2 regions of the Methylovorus sp. SPW-M1 genome follow, and region 1 is predicted to be linked to the other one. Evidence: predicted binding sites of a transcription regulator. Region 1 holds the regulator's gene; the other holds the start of a gene.
The links. The regulator sigma-54, encoded in region 1, starts transcription at its own class of promoters, with help from an activator protein. The targets are predictions, from matches to a motif close to TGGCACNNTTCCTGCT.
Positions count from the first base shown of each region.

Region 2: a site for sigma-54 is predicted at 1,843-1,858, ahead of ACWWD9_RS05485 (glycogen/starch/alpha-glucan phosphorylase). Genes of this name have one in related genera too.

Region 1 is NZ_CM132626.1:2,799,466-2,808,921, forward strand. It holds gene ACWWD9_RS13315 (OmpH family outer membrane protein) at 1-156, shown strand, start outside; gene thiO (glycine oxidase ThiO) at 187-1,281, opposite strand; gene ACWWD9_RS13325 (cation:proton antiporter) at 1,321-3,288, opposite strand; gene ACWWD9_RS13330 (KpsF/GutQ family sugar-phosphate isomerase) at 3,553-4,551, shown strand; gene ACWWD9_RS13335 (KdsC family phosphatase) at 4,553-5,077, shown strand; gene lptC (LPS export ABC transporter periplasmic protein LptC) at 5,087-5,842, shown strand; gene lptA (lipopolysaccharide transport periplasmic protein LptA) at 5,823-6,380, shown strand; gene lptB (LPS export ABC transporter ATP-binding protein) at 6,437-7,159, shown strand; gene ACWWD9_RS13355 (RNA polymerase factor sigma-54) at 7,184-8,638, shown strand; gene hpf (ribosome hibernation-promoting factor, HPF/YfiA family) at 8,666-8,995, shown strand; gene hprK (HPr(Ser) kinase/phosphatase) at 9,078-9,456, shown strand, end outside.
Region 2 is NZ_CM132626.1:1,163,248-1,169,664, forward strand. It holds gene ACWWD9_RS05470 (energy transducer TonB) at 1-535, shown strand, start outside; gene ACWWD9_RS05475 (MotA/TolQ/ExbB proton channel family protein) at 592-1,335, shown strand; gene ACWWD9_RS05480 (ExbD/TolR family protein) at 1,332-1,757, shown strand; gene ACWWD9_RS05485 (glycogen/starch/alpha-glucan phosphorylase) at 2,003-4,480, shown strand; gene ACWWD9_RS05490 (DUF4197 domain-containing protein) at 4,581-5,258, shown strand; gene ACWWD9_RS05495 (sigma-70 family RNA polymerase sigma factor) at 5,437-5,952, shown strand; gene ACWWD9_RS05500 (FecR domain-containing protein) at 5,943-6,417, shown strand, end outside.

The DNA.
Region 1 (9,456 bases):
AAGAAAGACGAGCTGGCCAGTCTGCAGGATCGCATCAATAAAGCCGTAACCTCCGTTGCGCAGAGTGAAGGCTACGACATTGTGTTTTACAACACCTCCGCTTATGTCGGCAAACGCGTCGACATTACCGACAAGATCATCAAGCAGCTCAAATAAGCGCGAGCCTGACCTCGCCTGCCCGCGCGCCTATTCGGCAGCGCGGTAGGCGTAAGCAGTTAGGTCACTTTCAGAAGCACTTCCTTGCACCAGGTCCGACAGCAGTTCGGCGCTCGCAGGTGCCATCGTCAGCCCGTACCGGAAATGACCGCTATTGATATAGAGGTTTTTATACTGCGGGTGCGCTGCAATGGTGGGCACATTATCCGGAGACCCCGGACGGAAACCGCTCCAATGTGCCAGCACAGGTGCATCGGCCAGCTCGGGTAACAGGGCTGCGGCTTTGGCAGCCAGCTGGCTGCCCATGTCATCGGTCACCGCATGATCAAACCCGACATCTTCCAGGCAACTGCCCGCCAGAATCAGGCCATCCCGCCGCGGCACCATATAAAACCCTTCACGGAAAACAATATGCGTGAGCTTTTGCTGATGAGGTTGCGCATACAGCAGCATCTGGCCGCGCATGGGCTTGATGGGCAGTGGCTGCTGATCGCCCAGTAACAAACCACTCCAGGCACCCGCCGTCAGCACAAACGCATCCGCTTCGAGTTCGCGGCCTGCCCGTGTCGGCCAGCGTGTCAGGTGATCCGTCCCTTCATTGGTAGCCAACGGCAACAGCTCCGTGTTATCAAAGATAGTGGCACCCTGTTGCAGCAGCCATTGCCGCAAGGCCGCCAGCAAGACGGGCGGCCGCACATGCGCCACTTCCGGCAGCCACATCGCATTTTGACGATCCGCTGCAAAACTATGGGCAGGTGCCTCCGCATGCTCGGCAAATCCATACTGACTTGCCCATGCCAAGGCCTGCTCGCGCTTGTAATCCGGCAACAGCAGCATGCCATCCTGCTGATACTCGGGGTCTATACCGGTATCTTCCAACAGGCGCTGGCACAGCTCGCCATAAGCGCGCATGCTCGCCACCGCCAGCCGGTTCACCGGCTCGACATAAGCCCACGGCAGCAACGGAAAAAGAATACCCGCCGCGGCCCAGGAAGCCTCGCCCTGCGCATGTCCGCCAATCTGGCCGCGCTCCACCAGGGTGACCTGATGGCCATGTTGAATCAGGGACATGGCGGTCATACAGCCGAGTATGCCGCCCCCAGCTACGATAATGTTACGGCTCATAAGATTTGAAATTGGATGTAAATCACAAAGTGTCGGACTTTAGCGGCCTTGCAGCAAGGCTTTTTCCGCCAGGACAAGATCTTTGGGCGTGCCCAGCAGGACGACCACATCGCCTTCGATAAAGACGGACTCCGAGGTGGGAGCCCATGGCTTCAGGTTGAGGCGACGGATAAACTTCACCTCCACATTGAGCCCGGAGAAATTGATATCACCCAGGCGCATGTTAAGCGCATAGGCGGACGATGTAATCAGTACCGAGTTCAGGCGTGGCGTTTCCTGCGCTTCTTCGTCCAGATCGGACATACCATGGAAAAAGCCGCGGAACATCTTGTAACGCTCTTCGCGGAACAATCGGATACGCTTCACCACCCGATTCAGCGGCACGCCGAGCAAGACCAGGGCATGCGAAGCCAGCATCAGGCTGCCTTCCAGCACTTCGGGCACCACTTCTGCCGCGCCCGCCTTGCGGAAGCCTTCCATATTGGCATCGTCCACCGTGCGTACAATAACCGGCAGCTTGGGGTAATTGTCCTCCACCACATGCAGAATCTTCATGGCAGATGGCGCATCGTCATAACTGATAATCAGCGCCTTGGCCTGCGCCGCGCCCGCCGCTGCCAGCACCACGCGTCGGCCTGCATCGCCATAGATCACGTTTTCACCCGCCGCGGCCGCTTCGCGCACCCGTGAAGGGTCAATATCCAGCGCAATGAACGGAATATTTTCCTCACTGAGAAAGCGCGCCAGATACTGCCCGCTGCGCCCGAAACCGCAAATGATCACGTGGTCGACCAGTTCCTTGCCTATGCTTTCGATATCCTGAATCTGCTTTTCGCGATTGCGAACATAGCTGCGCGACAGCAACTCGCCCAGCCGCTCGTTGTGCTGAATGATAAAGGGCGCCACTACCATGGAGATCAGCGAAGCAGCCAGTACCACCTGCAAGGCCTGCCCACCAATCAAGCCATGCCCCAGGCCCAGGGACAGCAAAACAAAACTGAATTCGCCCGCTTGCGCCAGCGTAATGCCGGTACGAATCGCGACACCCGGCTCGTGACCGAATGCCCGGCTCAGCACCGCCACCAGCACGCCCTTGAACAGGATGAATCCGGCCGTGACCAGCAACACCAGCCCCAGGTTGGCCGCCAGTTCATGCACATCCAGCAGCATGCCTACCGTAATGAAAAACAGGCCGAGCAGAATGTCGCGGAACGCCGCAATATCCGACTCCACCTGATAGCGATAACGGGTTTCAGAAATCAGCATGCCGGCGATAAAGGCGCCCAGCGCATAGGAAAGCCCGGCGAGCTTGGTGGCAAAGGCCAACATCAGCGTCACCATGAGTACATTCATCACAAACAGCTCACGCGAGCGCTGGCGTGCCACCAGACCAAACCAGGGGTTGATCAGCGACTTGCCAAACACAAACAGGATGATCAGCATAACCGCGGCTTTTAGCAGGGATATCAGCAATACCTGACCGAGATCACCGCCATGCGAGGCCAGCGCTGGAATCAGCACCAGCATGGGCACCACGGCAATATCCTGGAACAAGAGCACGCCGATGGAGAGGCGGCCATGGCGCGAATTCAGCTCCAGGCCTTCCACCAGCATTTTCGACACAATCGCGGTCGATGACATGGACAGGGCACCGGCGATGACAAATGCGGTTTCCCAGCTGAGGCCAAAGGCAATGCAGGCCATCATGACAGCGAGCATGGTCAGCAGCACCTGCATGCCGCCGAGGCCGAGCACGGTTTTGCGCATGGCATACAACTGGGCCAAGCTGAACTCCAGCCCGATACTGAACATCAGAAATACAATACCGAACTCGGCCAGCTCACGATTGGCTTCCGTATCCGGCAAAATACCGAAGGTATGCGGCCCCAGGGCCAGCCCAACCAGGAAGTAAGCCAACATGGCCGGCAGGCGCAAAGCACGAAACAGGGCAACAGCCAGCACCGAGCTGGTAAGCAGGATCAGAATAGCGGGTAAGGTATCGTGCATTAAAATAGCTTTGAAGGAACTCAACATTTAAAGAGGTCTGTCTGGAGTGGAAGACAAGAGAAAGCAGACAAGGCCGACCGTCATGCATAGACGGTCAATCGATATCTTCCGGCAGCTGGCTTGATCCTCAGACACAACCCTTTTCATGCACGCCTCCCCTTGAAAAAACCTACAGGCAAAATTTATGCCGACTTTATCAAAAGTCGGCACGGATTACGTATAAATCCTTTATTCGTCGGACATTCCCTTTTATACTTGCCGGGTATGGAACCATCAAAAATACGAAAAATCGGTGCAAGCAAAACGCCGATTGATCTGGCAAGGGAAGTCCTGTTAATTGAAGCACGCGAGGTGGAAGCACTAGCCCGCAGGCTGGATGACAGCTTCACGCGTGCCGTCGAACTCATTTTACAATGCCAGGGTCGCATTGTGGTGACCGGCATGGGCAAATCCGGTCATATCGGAAACAAAATCGCCGCCACGTTTGCCAGTACAGGTACACCTGCTTTTTTCGTCCATCCCGCTGAGGCGAGCCATGGCGACCTGGGCATGATTACCGGCAAGGATGTGGTCATTGCCCTGTCCAACTCCGGCGAGGCAGATGAGTTACGCGTGATACTGCCCACATTGAAGCGCATGGGCGCGCGGCTGATCAGCATCACCGGCCATCCGCAATCAACGCTGGCGAAAGCGGCAGATGTGAGCCTGGATGCCCACGTTACCGAAGAAGCATGCCCGCTGGCGCTGGCGCCTACCGCCAGCACCACCGCCTCGCTGGCACTGGGCGATGCACTGGCGATTGCCGTCATGGACCAGCGCGGATTTTCTGCCGAGGAATTCGCCTTGTCGCACCCCGGGGGTACGCTGGGCCGCAAATTGTTGCTGCATGTGCGCGACGTGATGCGCACAGGCGATGCCATCCCCAGCGTGGGAGTTGAAGCCAGCCTGAAAGAAGGCTTGCTGGAAATGTCACGCAAAGGCCTTGGCATGACAGCGATTGTTGATGCAGAGCAGCATGCCGTTGGGGTATTTACCGATGGCGATTTGCGCCGGGCGTTCGAGAATGCCGTGGACATAAACAGCACCTACATGCGCGATGTGATGCACACATCGCCGCAGCAAATCCGCCCTGAGCAACTGGCAGTCGATGCGGTTGCCATCATGGAGCAGAAAAAAATTACCAGCCTGTTGGTCACCGATCAGCAGGGAACCCTGATCGGGGCATTGAATATGCACGATCTTCTTATTGCAAAGGTGGTTTGAATTGTTGTCCGTAGAAGAACGCGCCAAGCGCATCAAACTCGTGGTATTCGATGTCGACGGCGTCATGACCGACGGCGGCCTTGGACTGGGCGACGACGGTCAGGAATACAAATTTTTCCATTCGCATGATGGCCTGGGCATGAAATTGCTGAAAGCCACCGGCGTGCATATGGCGATCGTTACTGGCCGCACATCCCAGGTCGTGGTCAAGCGCGCCGCCAATGTCGGCATTCTGCATTTTCATCAGGGGGTGGACGACAAGCTGGCCTCCTTTGATGAAGTCCGCGCGCAATTTGGATTCAGCCGCGAAGAATGCGCCTTCATGGGCGATGATGTCATTGATATCCCCCCGATTCGTTATGGTGGCCTCGGCATTACCGTGCCGCATGCCATGCCGCTGGTGAAAGAGTATGCGCATTACATCACCAGCCGCCCCGCGGGCCACGGTGCCGTGCGCGAAGTGTGCGAACTGCTGATGAAAGCACAAGGCACCTTTGACGCACAGATGGCCCGGTTCCTGAAGTAAGGATTGATATTGGGACGTCCAACCGTCGTGTTTCCGCTCGTGCTGCTCGCCCTGCTGGCGCTGCTCACGTTCTGGATAGATCGCAGTGTCCAGCCACCCGAGCGGCGGCCGGATGCCAATTTGCGCCATGACCCGGATTACATTCTGGACAACTTTGTCACGACACGGACCAATGTGAACGGTGCGCTGGCCTATGTGCTGGCAGCGGTAAAGATGAAGCATTACCCGGATGATGACACCACCGAACTTGAACGGCCCCGGTTTACGCAGTATGCCGTCAACAAGCCTTACACGCAGATTGAAGGCCAGCGCGGCAACGTCTCCAGCGATGGCGAGACCGTGGAATTCATGGATAATGTGATCGTCATTCGGCAGGCATCCAAGGATAAAGGGGAAATGATGGTACGTACCCAGTACCTCAAGATGTTCCCCAAGCAGGAAGTGGCCGTGACAGACAAACCTGTGGTGATCACTCAGGCACCGGAAACGGTGATTCATGCCAACGGTATGGTATTCAACAAGAAAAACCAGACCGTCAACCTGCGTGGCCGCGTGCGGGCGCATTACCTTTCGCCCAGCGTGACAAAAAAAGCCGCTGGCAAAGCCCCGGCCAGCACGCCAGCGAAAGCCAGCAAGGCGGCACCACAGAAAAATGCCAAGCCCAGCGCCAGCCCCGCTAAAAAACAGGCAGCACAGGCGAAACGAAGTACCAGTACCAATAACCAAGCCCGGATTCGGAGAAAATATGACAACCCTGCCCCGTAGCTTTTTGCCGCTACTTTTGATGATGGCCTGCCTGCCTGCACACGCCGAAAAGGCGGACAAGGACAAGCCCATCAATCTGGAAGCAGATGCCGTCACCGTGAATGATGCCAAAAAGACCAGCATCTACACCGGCAATGTAATCCTCACCCAGGGAACGCTGATCATCCGTGGCGACAAACTGGTGGTACGCGAAGACAAAGAAGGCTTTCAGCACAGCACCACCTACGGCAATCCGCAGACGCCTTCCACCTTCAAGCAAAAAATGGAAGGTAAAAACGAATATATGGAAGGCAGCGGTCAACGTATCGAGTACGATGGACGTATGGACAAGGTACAGCTCTACACCAAGGCCTGGGTTAAAAAAGGCGACGACATCGTGCATGGTGACTACATCATGTATGACGCCAATGCCGAATATGCCGAGGTGATTGGCGGTGGCAGCCAGGCAGCAACGCCTGCCACGCCGACCGGGCGTGTACGTGCCGTTATTCAGCCCAAGAAAAAACCGGCTGGCACCGATGGCGCGACGGCCAATTAACCTGCCATGCTGACAATCCGTCAGTCTGGCGTGCAACACGATATACCTGAGTAAACATGAGCCAATTAATCGTAGAAGGTCTGCGCAAGAAATATAAATCCCGCACGGTGGTGCAGGATATTTCGCTGCAACTCAATAGCGGCGAAGTGGTGGGCTTGCTGGGCCCTAACGGCGCAGGCAAGACCACCAGCTTTTACATGATGGTAGGTCTGGTGGCCCTGGATGATGGGCGCATTCTGCTGGATGGCAAGGATCTGAGCCGTCTGCCCATACACCGTCGTGCGCGCCTGGGTTTGGCTTATCTGCCGCAGGAGCCCTCGATTTTCCGCAAGATGACGGTGGCCGAAAACATCATGGCGATTCTGGAGTTGCAGAAACTGGCGCCAGAACAAATGGAGAACCAGCTGGAATCGCTGCTGCAGGAACTGCATATCACGCATATCCGCAACAGCATGGCGGTCAGCCTGTCCGGCGGTGAACGCCGCCGCGTTGAAATCGCCCGCTGCCTGGCCACCAACCCCAGCTTCATTCTGCTGGATGAGCCATTTGCCGGCATCGACCCCATCGCCGTGCTGGACATTCAGAAGATCATCCGCTTTTTGACCGAACGCAATATTGGCGTGCTGATCACCGACCACAACGTGCGGGAAACATTAGGTATTTGCGACCGCGCCTATATCGTCAATGAAGGACGCGTCTTCGCGGCAGGCAAGCCCAGCGAAATTATTCACAACGATAGCGTAAGAGAAGTGTATCTTGGTAAGGACTTCCGCCTCTAAGCACACATTTGGCGGCCCCCACGTATGAAGCAAAGCTTACAACTCAAATTTTCGCAACACCTGGCGCTGACTCCGCAACTGCAGCAGTCCATCCGTTTGTTGCAGCTATCCACGCAGGAGCTCAATCAGGAGCTGGAAACCCTGCTGCAGGCGAATCCATTGCTGGAACGCGCCGACAAGATCGAAGAACCGCTGGAAATCCCCGACAACTTCATTGCGGCGCCAGTAGCCCCTGAGCCCAGCGTGGCCGCTACACCGGAGGAAGCTCCCCGCCAGGATGAATTTGGTGGCGATGACTATTTTGAATTCGGCAGCAGCAGCGGCAGTAACCGCTGGGAAGACAGCAGCTCCGGCAATGACGATGACAATGATTTCAGCTACCAGGAAGCGGTCAGCCTCAGCCTGCGCGATCATCTGCTAGGTCAGCTCAAGCTGTTGCCACTGTCCGAGCGCGACCAGACCTTGTCCATGCTGCTGGTCGATACCATTACCGACGACGGTTATCTGGAGCAGTCGCTGGAAGAGCTGGCCGAGATGCTGCCGCCGGAACTCGAAATCGACATGCTGGAGTTGCAGACGGCGCTCAAGCATATCCAGAATCTGGACCCACCCGGCATAGGTGCGCGCAACCTGGCCGAGTGCCTGTCCTTGCAATTGCGCGCCTTGCCACCAGATACGCCTTATGTGGATCTCGCCATCAAGGTTGCCGAAACGCACTTGCCCCTGCTGGCAGCCCGCGATTACGCAAAACTGAAAAAATTGCTGGCCTGCGACGATGACGTATTGCGCGAAGTGCAACAGCTGGTGCTGCAACTCAATCCCCGCCCAGGTGGTGAATTCAGCAAAATCACGTCTGATCATTACATTCAGCATGAAATCGTGGTCAAGAAAATCAAAGGTGTCTGGCTGGCCCATCTGAACGACGAAGTCGTGCCCAAGCTGCGCATCAACCAGCTGTATGCCGGCATCCTCAAGCGCAACCGCGAAAGCTCGAGCCAATACCTGATGAGCCAGATGCAGGAAGCCAAGTGGATGATCAAGAACATCCAGCAGCGTTTCTCCACCATCCTGCGCGTTTCTCAGGCGATTGTGGATCGCCAGCGCAATTTCTTTGAGCACGGCGAGGTCGCCATGCGCCCCCTGGTGCTGCGCGAGATTGCCGATGAGCTGGGCCTGCACGAATCCACGGTTTCACGCGTCACCACGCGCAAGTACATGCTCACCCCACGCGGAGTTTACGAGCTTAAATATTTCTTTGGCAGCCATGTGGCTACCGAATCCGGGGGCGCTTGTTCCGCCACTGCCATACGCGCCCTGATCAAACAAATGGTCAGCGAAGAGAACCCGAAAAAGCCGCTGTCGGATAACCAGATCACGGATATCCTGGGTAAACAGGGCATCGTGGTTGCTCGTCGCACCATTGCCAAATACCGCGAGTCTTTGCAGATACCCGCGGCCAACCAGCGCAGATCGCTTTGATCTGCGTTTTACCTGAAGGAGTAAATCATGAACCTGCATCTCACCGGACACCATCTCGACGTTACCCCAGCCCTGCGCGAATATGTGCAGAGCAAGCTTGAGCGCGTGAGTAACCACTTCGACCATGTGATTGACGTCAAAGTCACCATGAGCGTAGAGAAGCTGGCGCAGAAAGTGGAAGCCACCATTCATGTGCCGGGTCACGATATCCATGCCGAAAGCAGCGGTGAAAACATGTACGGCGCGATTGACGCGCTGGCTGACAAGCTGGATCGCCAGGTTCTGAAGCACAAGGAAAAAGTAAGCGACCATCACAAGGCCAACGGTGCCCTCAAGCACCAGGCGGCTGCGGAATAAAGGTCTAACCGGGGACAAGGCAAAGGCGTGTTGTCTTACATACCGCCAGTTGCCTTGTCCCTGCCGAACATAAGGTAATCATATGGCTACCATCAGTGTTGCACAGCTTTACCGGGATATGCGCCGCAATCTCAAGCTCACCTGGGTTTCCGGGCTGAATGGCGGCGAAAACCTGCTCACCAGTGAAACGGTGACCAAGCCCTCTCTGGCACTGATCGGGCACCTGAATTTTGTACACCCCAACCGCGTGCAGGTGTTGGGCTGTGCCGAGATGGATTACTTGCGCAGCCTGCCCAAGCCAGAGCTCAAGAAAGCCATCCACAATCTGTTTTCCACCGACCTGGCCGCCGTTGTTGTCGCCAATGGTGAAAAACCACCCGCCGAGCTGAATGCAGCCTCGGATGATTTTCAAACCCCCTTGTTCACTTCCCCCATGCGCAGCCCGGGACTGATGGATGTCT
Region 2 (6,417 bases), 1.3 Mb from region 1:
CCCCAAGTCCATCACCGAAGAGCCACAACCCGAACCCACTCCCCCCAAGCCGGTCGTCAAGATTCAAAAACAAAAGCCGGTCAAACAGCAAATCAAGCCCACGCCCGAACCGCAGCCACAAGTGGCTGAACCTCAGCCTGCTGCCCCGGTAGAAGCGCCGCGCGCAGTAGAGGAGGCCAAGCCTACGCCCCCACCGCCGCCAGCCGAGATCGTGGAAAAAGCACCACCTCCACCGCCACCTGAAACGCATGAACCAGAACTGGTGACGGGCGTCGCTTACCTGTATGAGCCTGAGCGCAAATACCCCACGCTCTCCAAGCGTTTGAAAGAGGAGGGCAAGGTCAAGATGAAGGTACGTATTTCAGCCACTGGAATGCCGGAAGACATTCAGCTGCTGGAACGCTCCGGATTTGAACGACTGGACAATGCGGCGGTAGAGTGGCTGAAGGCAGCCCGCTTCACGCCGTATCGCAAGAATGGCAAGGCGGTAAGTGTGTACGCGATTGTGCCGATGAGCTATTCGCTGCACGACTAGTCAGAATATTGTCAAAAGCACCATTATTATTTAGTTAAAACAAGAAGGAATATTGCATGCAAAGCGGTTACGAGTTTAATAGTCTGGCCTTTATTACCGATGGCGGCGTGGTTTCGATCACCGTTGCACTCTGTCTGCTGGTCATGTCCGTCGCCAGCTGGTACCTGATTATCGTGAAAGGCATCCAGTCCCTGCGCCTGCGTGCAGCGTCGCGCAATTACAGCCAGCGTTTCTGGGATGCCAGCTCGCTGGAAGTGGCTATCCGTGAAAACGGTGTCTCCACTCCGATGTCACGCCTCGCCAATCAGGCAGTCGAAGCCGCAGAACATCATCAGCGTCACGCCTCCAAGCGTCTGGCGGATGCCTGCAATCAGGATGAATTTGTCGCACGCAGCATGCGTCGCGTTATCAGCGATGAAGGTGCGCGGCTGGAAAACGGCTTGACCATCCTGGCGTCGGTCGGCAGCGTGTCACCCTTCGTTGGTCTGTTTGGTACCGTATGGGGTATTTACCACGCGCTGGCCAGCATCAGCATGAGCGGTCAGGCGACACTGGATAAGGTGGCAGGCCCGGTAGGTGAAGCGCTGATCATGACGGCATTTGGTCTGGCCGTGGCGATTCCTGCAGTGCTGGCTTACAACGCCTTGGTGCGCAGTAATCGCGTGCTGATGGCGCAACTGGATAGCTTTGCCAACGATCTGCATGTCCTGCTGACCACCGGTGCTCCGCTGACTCATGGCAATACGCCAGGAGAAAGCGCACTAAAGCCCCAAAGTCACCTTAAAGAGGTGACAGCATGATAGGTTCAGGCAACGGTTTTGGCTCGGGCAGCCATTCTGCCCCGATGGCCGAGATTAACACCACGCCGCTGGTGGATGTGATGCTGGTGCTGCTGGTGATCTTCATCATCACCGCGCCTTTGCTGACCCACGCTGTGCGCATTGACTTGCCGCAAGCCAGCAGCCAGCCTCTTCCAGAAAAACCCGAGTCATTCACCATCTCGATTGATAACGCCGGGCAGATTTACTGGAACGATACCCCGCTGGTGGAAGGCGAACTGGTGCTCAAGCTGGAGCAGGCTTCCAAGAAAGAGCCGCAGCCTGATATCAATCTGCGCGCCGACAAGGAAACCCGCTACGAAGTCATCGCCAAGGTGATGGCAGATGCCAAGAATGCGGGCGTGCAAAAGCTGGGGTTTGTTAGCGAACCTGCTGCAAACTAAGCTCTGTCTGCTGTCTCTTGCATCAACAAAACCCCGTCTCTTGACGGGGTTTTGCTTTTGGGTGGTCCACATTCGCACATTAAACGGGCTTGTTTTTTGCTAGACTAGATGACAAGTCGTCACTGTGCGCTGCGCGCCTGCTGGTATTTTGAGCGGATTTTCCTGCCTGGGAATGTCATCTCCAGATCACGGTGGGCCGTTAGCCTGTACTGAATCTCCAGATATATGACAGGAATCTAACCGCCATGATAAGTTCAAATGCGTCCCAGCCCTCCGAGTTCACTCCCACCGTTACTACTGAAAAAACCCCGATAGCACAGGCTTTACAGAACCACCTGATATTTTCGGCATTCAAAACCAGTGCAACGGCAACGCCTCGTGACTGGTATGCCACGACCGCCTATACCGTTCGCGACCATGTGGTGGAACGCTGGGTCAAGACCTCTGAGGCTTATCAAGAGCGTGACCCCAAGCGCGTGTATTACCTCTCGCTGGAGTTCCTGATTGGGCGCATGTTGTCCAATGCTGCCCTAAATCTGGGCATAGCACCGGAAGTGAGCGAAGGCCTGCACGCGCTGGGGCGCGATATGGAGCAGGTGGTGGAGATGGAAACCGACGCTGCGCTGGGTAATGGCGGCCTGGGGCGTCTGGCCGCCTGTTTCCTTGATTCCATGGCCAGCATGGATATTCCCGGCACTGGCTATGGCATTCGCTATGAATACGGCATGTTCCGCCAGTCCATCAGCCATGGTCAGCAGATCGAAAATCCGGACAACTGGCTGCGCTACGGCAATATCTGGGAATTCCAGCGCCCTGAGAGCACCTATATCGTGCGCTTCTTCGGGCATGTGGTGGAGTTCCCCACCGAGCAGGGCATTGAATATCATTGGGTGGATTCCGAGGCTGTCGTCGCCATGGCCTATGATGTGCCGATTCCCGGCTATGGTACGGAAACCGTGAACAACCTGCGTTTGTGGTCGGCCAAGGCCACGCGCGAGTTTGACCTCATGCATTTCAACGATGGCAATTACGAAAAAGCCGTGGAAGAGCGCAATGCCACCGAGAATATCTCCAAGGTGCTTTATCCAAACGACACCTCGGTCTCAGGCAAGGAGCTACGCCTCAAACAGCAGTATTTCTTTGTCTCCGCCTCGATTCAGGACATCCTGCGCCGTTTCCTTGCCAGTCATCACGACTGGAACATGCTGCCGGAAAAAGTGGCGATTCAGCTGAACGACACCCATCCGGCCATTGCCGTGGCCGAAATGATGTATCAGCTGGTCGATGTACACCGGCTGGAGTGGAGCCATGCGTGGAAGCTGGTGGTCAAGATCTTTGCCTACACCAACCACACGCTGATGCCGGAAGCGCTGGAGACCTGGTCGGTTGATCTGTTCGGCCGTCTGTTGCCGCGCCACCTGGGCATCATTTACAAGATCAATCATGAATTTTTGCAGATGGTTAATCACCGCTTCCCCGGCGATACCGATCTGCTGAGCCGCGTATCCATCATTGATGAAACTCACGGCCGCCGCGTGCGCATGGCGCACCTGGCTGTGATCGGCAGTCACACGGTTAATGGCGTGGCGGCGCTGCATAGTGAGCTGCTCAAAACCACCTTGTTTGCCGATTTCAACCGGATTTATCCCGGCAAGTTCATCAACATCACCAACGGCATTACCCCGCGTCGCTGGCTCAACCAGTGCAACCCTGGGCTCACCGCCTTGCTTGCCAAGGTGATAGGCGAGGGTTTCCACAAAGACCTGAGCAAGTTGCAGGGCATCGTGCCGCTGGCCGAGGATGCCGATTTCCGTCAGGCATTTCGCGAGATCAAGCTGCAGAACAAGATCCGCCTCGCTGCCCGCATCACCAAGCTCACGGGCATCAGCCTCAACCCCAATAGCCTGTTCGATGTGCAGATCAAGCGCATACACGAATACAAGCGTCAGCTGCTCAACATGCTGCATGTCATCACCCTGTACAACCGCATTCGTAGTGGCAAGGCCGAGAGCATTACGCCGCGCACGGTGATTTTTGGCGGCAAGGCTGCCCCGGGCTACTGGATGGCCAAGCTGATTATTCGCTTGATCAACGATGTCGCCGCTATCGTCAACGATGACCCGGCAGTGGGCGATAAGCTCAAGGTGGTGTTCTATCCCAACTACGAAGTTTCCGCTGCCGAATTGCTGTTCCCCGGCAGCGATCTTTCCGAGCAGATTTCCACCGCAGGTACCGAGGCCTCGGGCACGGGCAACATGAAAATGGCGCTGAATGGCGCTCTCACCATCGGTACTCTGGATGGCGCCAATGTTGAAATCAAGGAAGAGGTGGGTGATGAGAATATCTTCATCTTCGGCCTCACCACGCCGGAAGTCGCCGAGCTCAAGGCGCGTGGTTACAACCCCTGGGATTATTACCATGGCAATGAAGAGCTGCGCCAGGTGCTGGATATGATTGCCGGCGGTTTCTTCTCGGTGGATGAGCCAGACCGCTATCAGCCGATTTTTGACACTCTGCTGCACAAAGGCGACAACTACCTGCTGCTGGCGGATTACCAGAGCTATATTGATGCGCAGGATGCCGTGGGCCGGCTGTATGAGGATCAGGAGGAGTGGACGCGCCGCGCCATTCTGAATGTCGCCCGCGTAGGCAAATTCTCCAGTGACCGTACCATAGGCGAATACGCCAACAACATCTGGAAAGTGCATCCCATCCGCGGTTGATCATTTTAAGCCGTCATAAAAACCTCGGGGCGTGCAAGCTTGCACGCCCTTTCTTTTGCGGTAGACTGTGATTCCCTCATGCCCTTTATGGATATTCATCATGTCCCGTTTGCTCACAACCCTGACCCTGCTTGCTTTTACCCTGAGCGCTTACAGTGCTGACCTTAGCTCGCTCAGTAACAAGGATGCCAGCAATGGGCTCAAGGAAGCGCTGATTCAAGGCGCAGGCAAGGCCGTGGGCAAACTGGGGGCCGTGGATGGATTTCTGAATAATCCGCAGGTAAAAATCCCCCTGCCAGATAATCTGAAGAAAGCCGAAAAAGCCATGCGCATGTTTGGCATGGGCGACCAGGCAGATGAACTGGTGCTCAAGATGAACCGCGCGGCCGAAGCTGCTGTGCCTGAAGCCAAGACGCTGCTGGTTAACTCGGTAAAAAGCATGAGTGTTACCGATGCCAAGAATATCCTTACCGGTGGTGACGACGCCGCCACGCAATATTTCAAACGAACCACCTCCGGCCCCATGGCCGAGAAATTCCTGCCTATCGTCAAAAAAGCCACCGAGAATGTCGCACTGGCGCAGCAATACAACAAGTTTGCCGAAATGGGCAGCCAGTTTGGCCTGGTGAAAAAAGATCAGGCGACCCTTGAACAATATGTGACCCAGAAAACACTCGATGGCGTCTACCTGATGATGGCGGAAGAAGAAAAAGCCATCCGCCAGGACCCGATGGGGCAAGCCAGCAGCTTGCTTAAAAAGGTATTTGGCGCCCTCTAGTCCGCTGGTCCCAAGGTGGTTATAAACAGCCATGTTGGCTGCTCGTCCTGGCTGATTACAGCCAGTTTCAACCAACTTCTAAATTGGTGAAATTAATAAGTCAATAATAATCAACATCTTATGGTGTTGGTATCCATTTTGCACTGTCAGCTCATAATTTCATGATACAGAGCTGGCCATGCAAGCAATTGAGCAGCACGATTTAATTCAACGCTTATACCAGGACCATCAGCTTTGGCTGCAAGCCTGGCTGCGTCGCAAGTTGGGTAACCCTACGGGTGCCGCCGACCTGGCGCAGGATACTTTCCTCACCTTGCTTCTCAAGCGTGATCTCTCAGCCATCCTCGAGCCGCGGGCTTACCTGACGACCATCGCACATGGCCTGATGGTGAGCCAATTGCGCCGCAATGATCTTGAGAAGGCTTATCTCGAAGCGCTCATGCATATTGCCCCTACAGAAGTGCCATCGCCTGAAACACGGGCCATGGTGCTGCAAACACTGATCAAGCTGGACAATATGCTCAACGGTTTGCCCGCGCATATCCGTAATGCCTATCTGATGTTGCAGCTGGAGGGGCTTAGCTATCTGGAAATAAGCCAGCGCCTGGGCGTATCCACGCGCACGGTGGGCAGTTATATCAGCAAAGCATTGCTGCATTGTCTGCTGGTCAAACAGGATGCCGGATGGGAATGAAGGCCTCAGGCGCTCTGGTCGCCGCCAGTCGCTGGTACGCCAAGCTGGCGGATGAACATGCGACTTCGCGTGATCGACAGCTGTGGCAAGCCTGGCTTGATGCCAGCCCGGAGCATCGTGAAGCCTGGCGGCAGCTCGAATCGATCAATCAGCAATTCAGTGAAATCTCGCCTGACATTGGTCTCGCCACGTTGGGCCTGCCATCGCCGTCCCGTCGTCGCGCCATCAAGCAGCTGGCGGGGATTGTGGCGATCGGCATACTCGGCGCTTATGGCTGGCGTGCGCAACCATGGCAGGAGTTACTGGCGGATTACGATACCGGGATTGGAGAGCGGCGCGAACTGGTGCTGGAAGATGGCACCCGCCTGGTGCTGAACACGGATACCACGATCAATATCGAATACAGCGCGGAGCATCGTGTTGTGCAACTTCTGCAAGGCGAATTGCTGATTGAGACCGGCCATG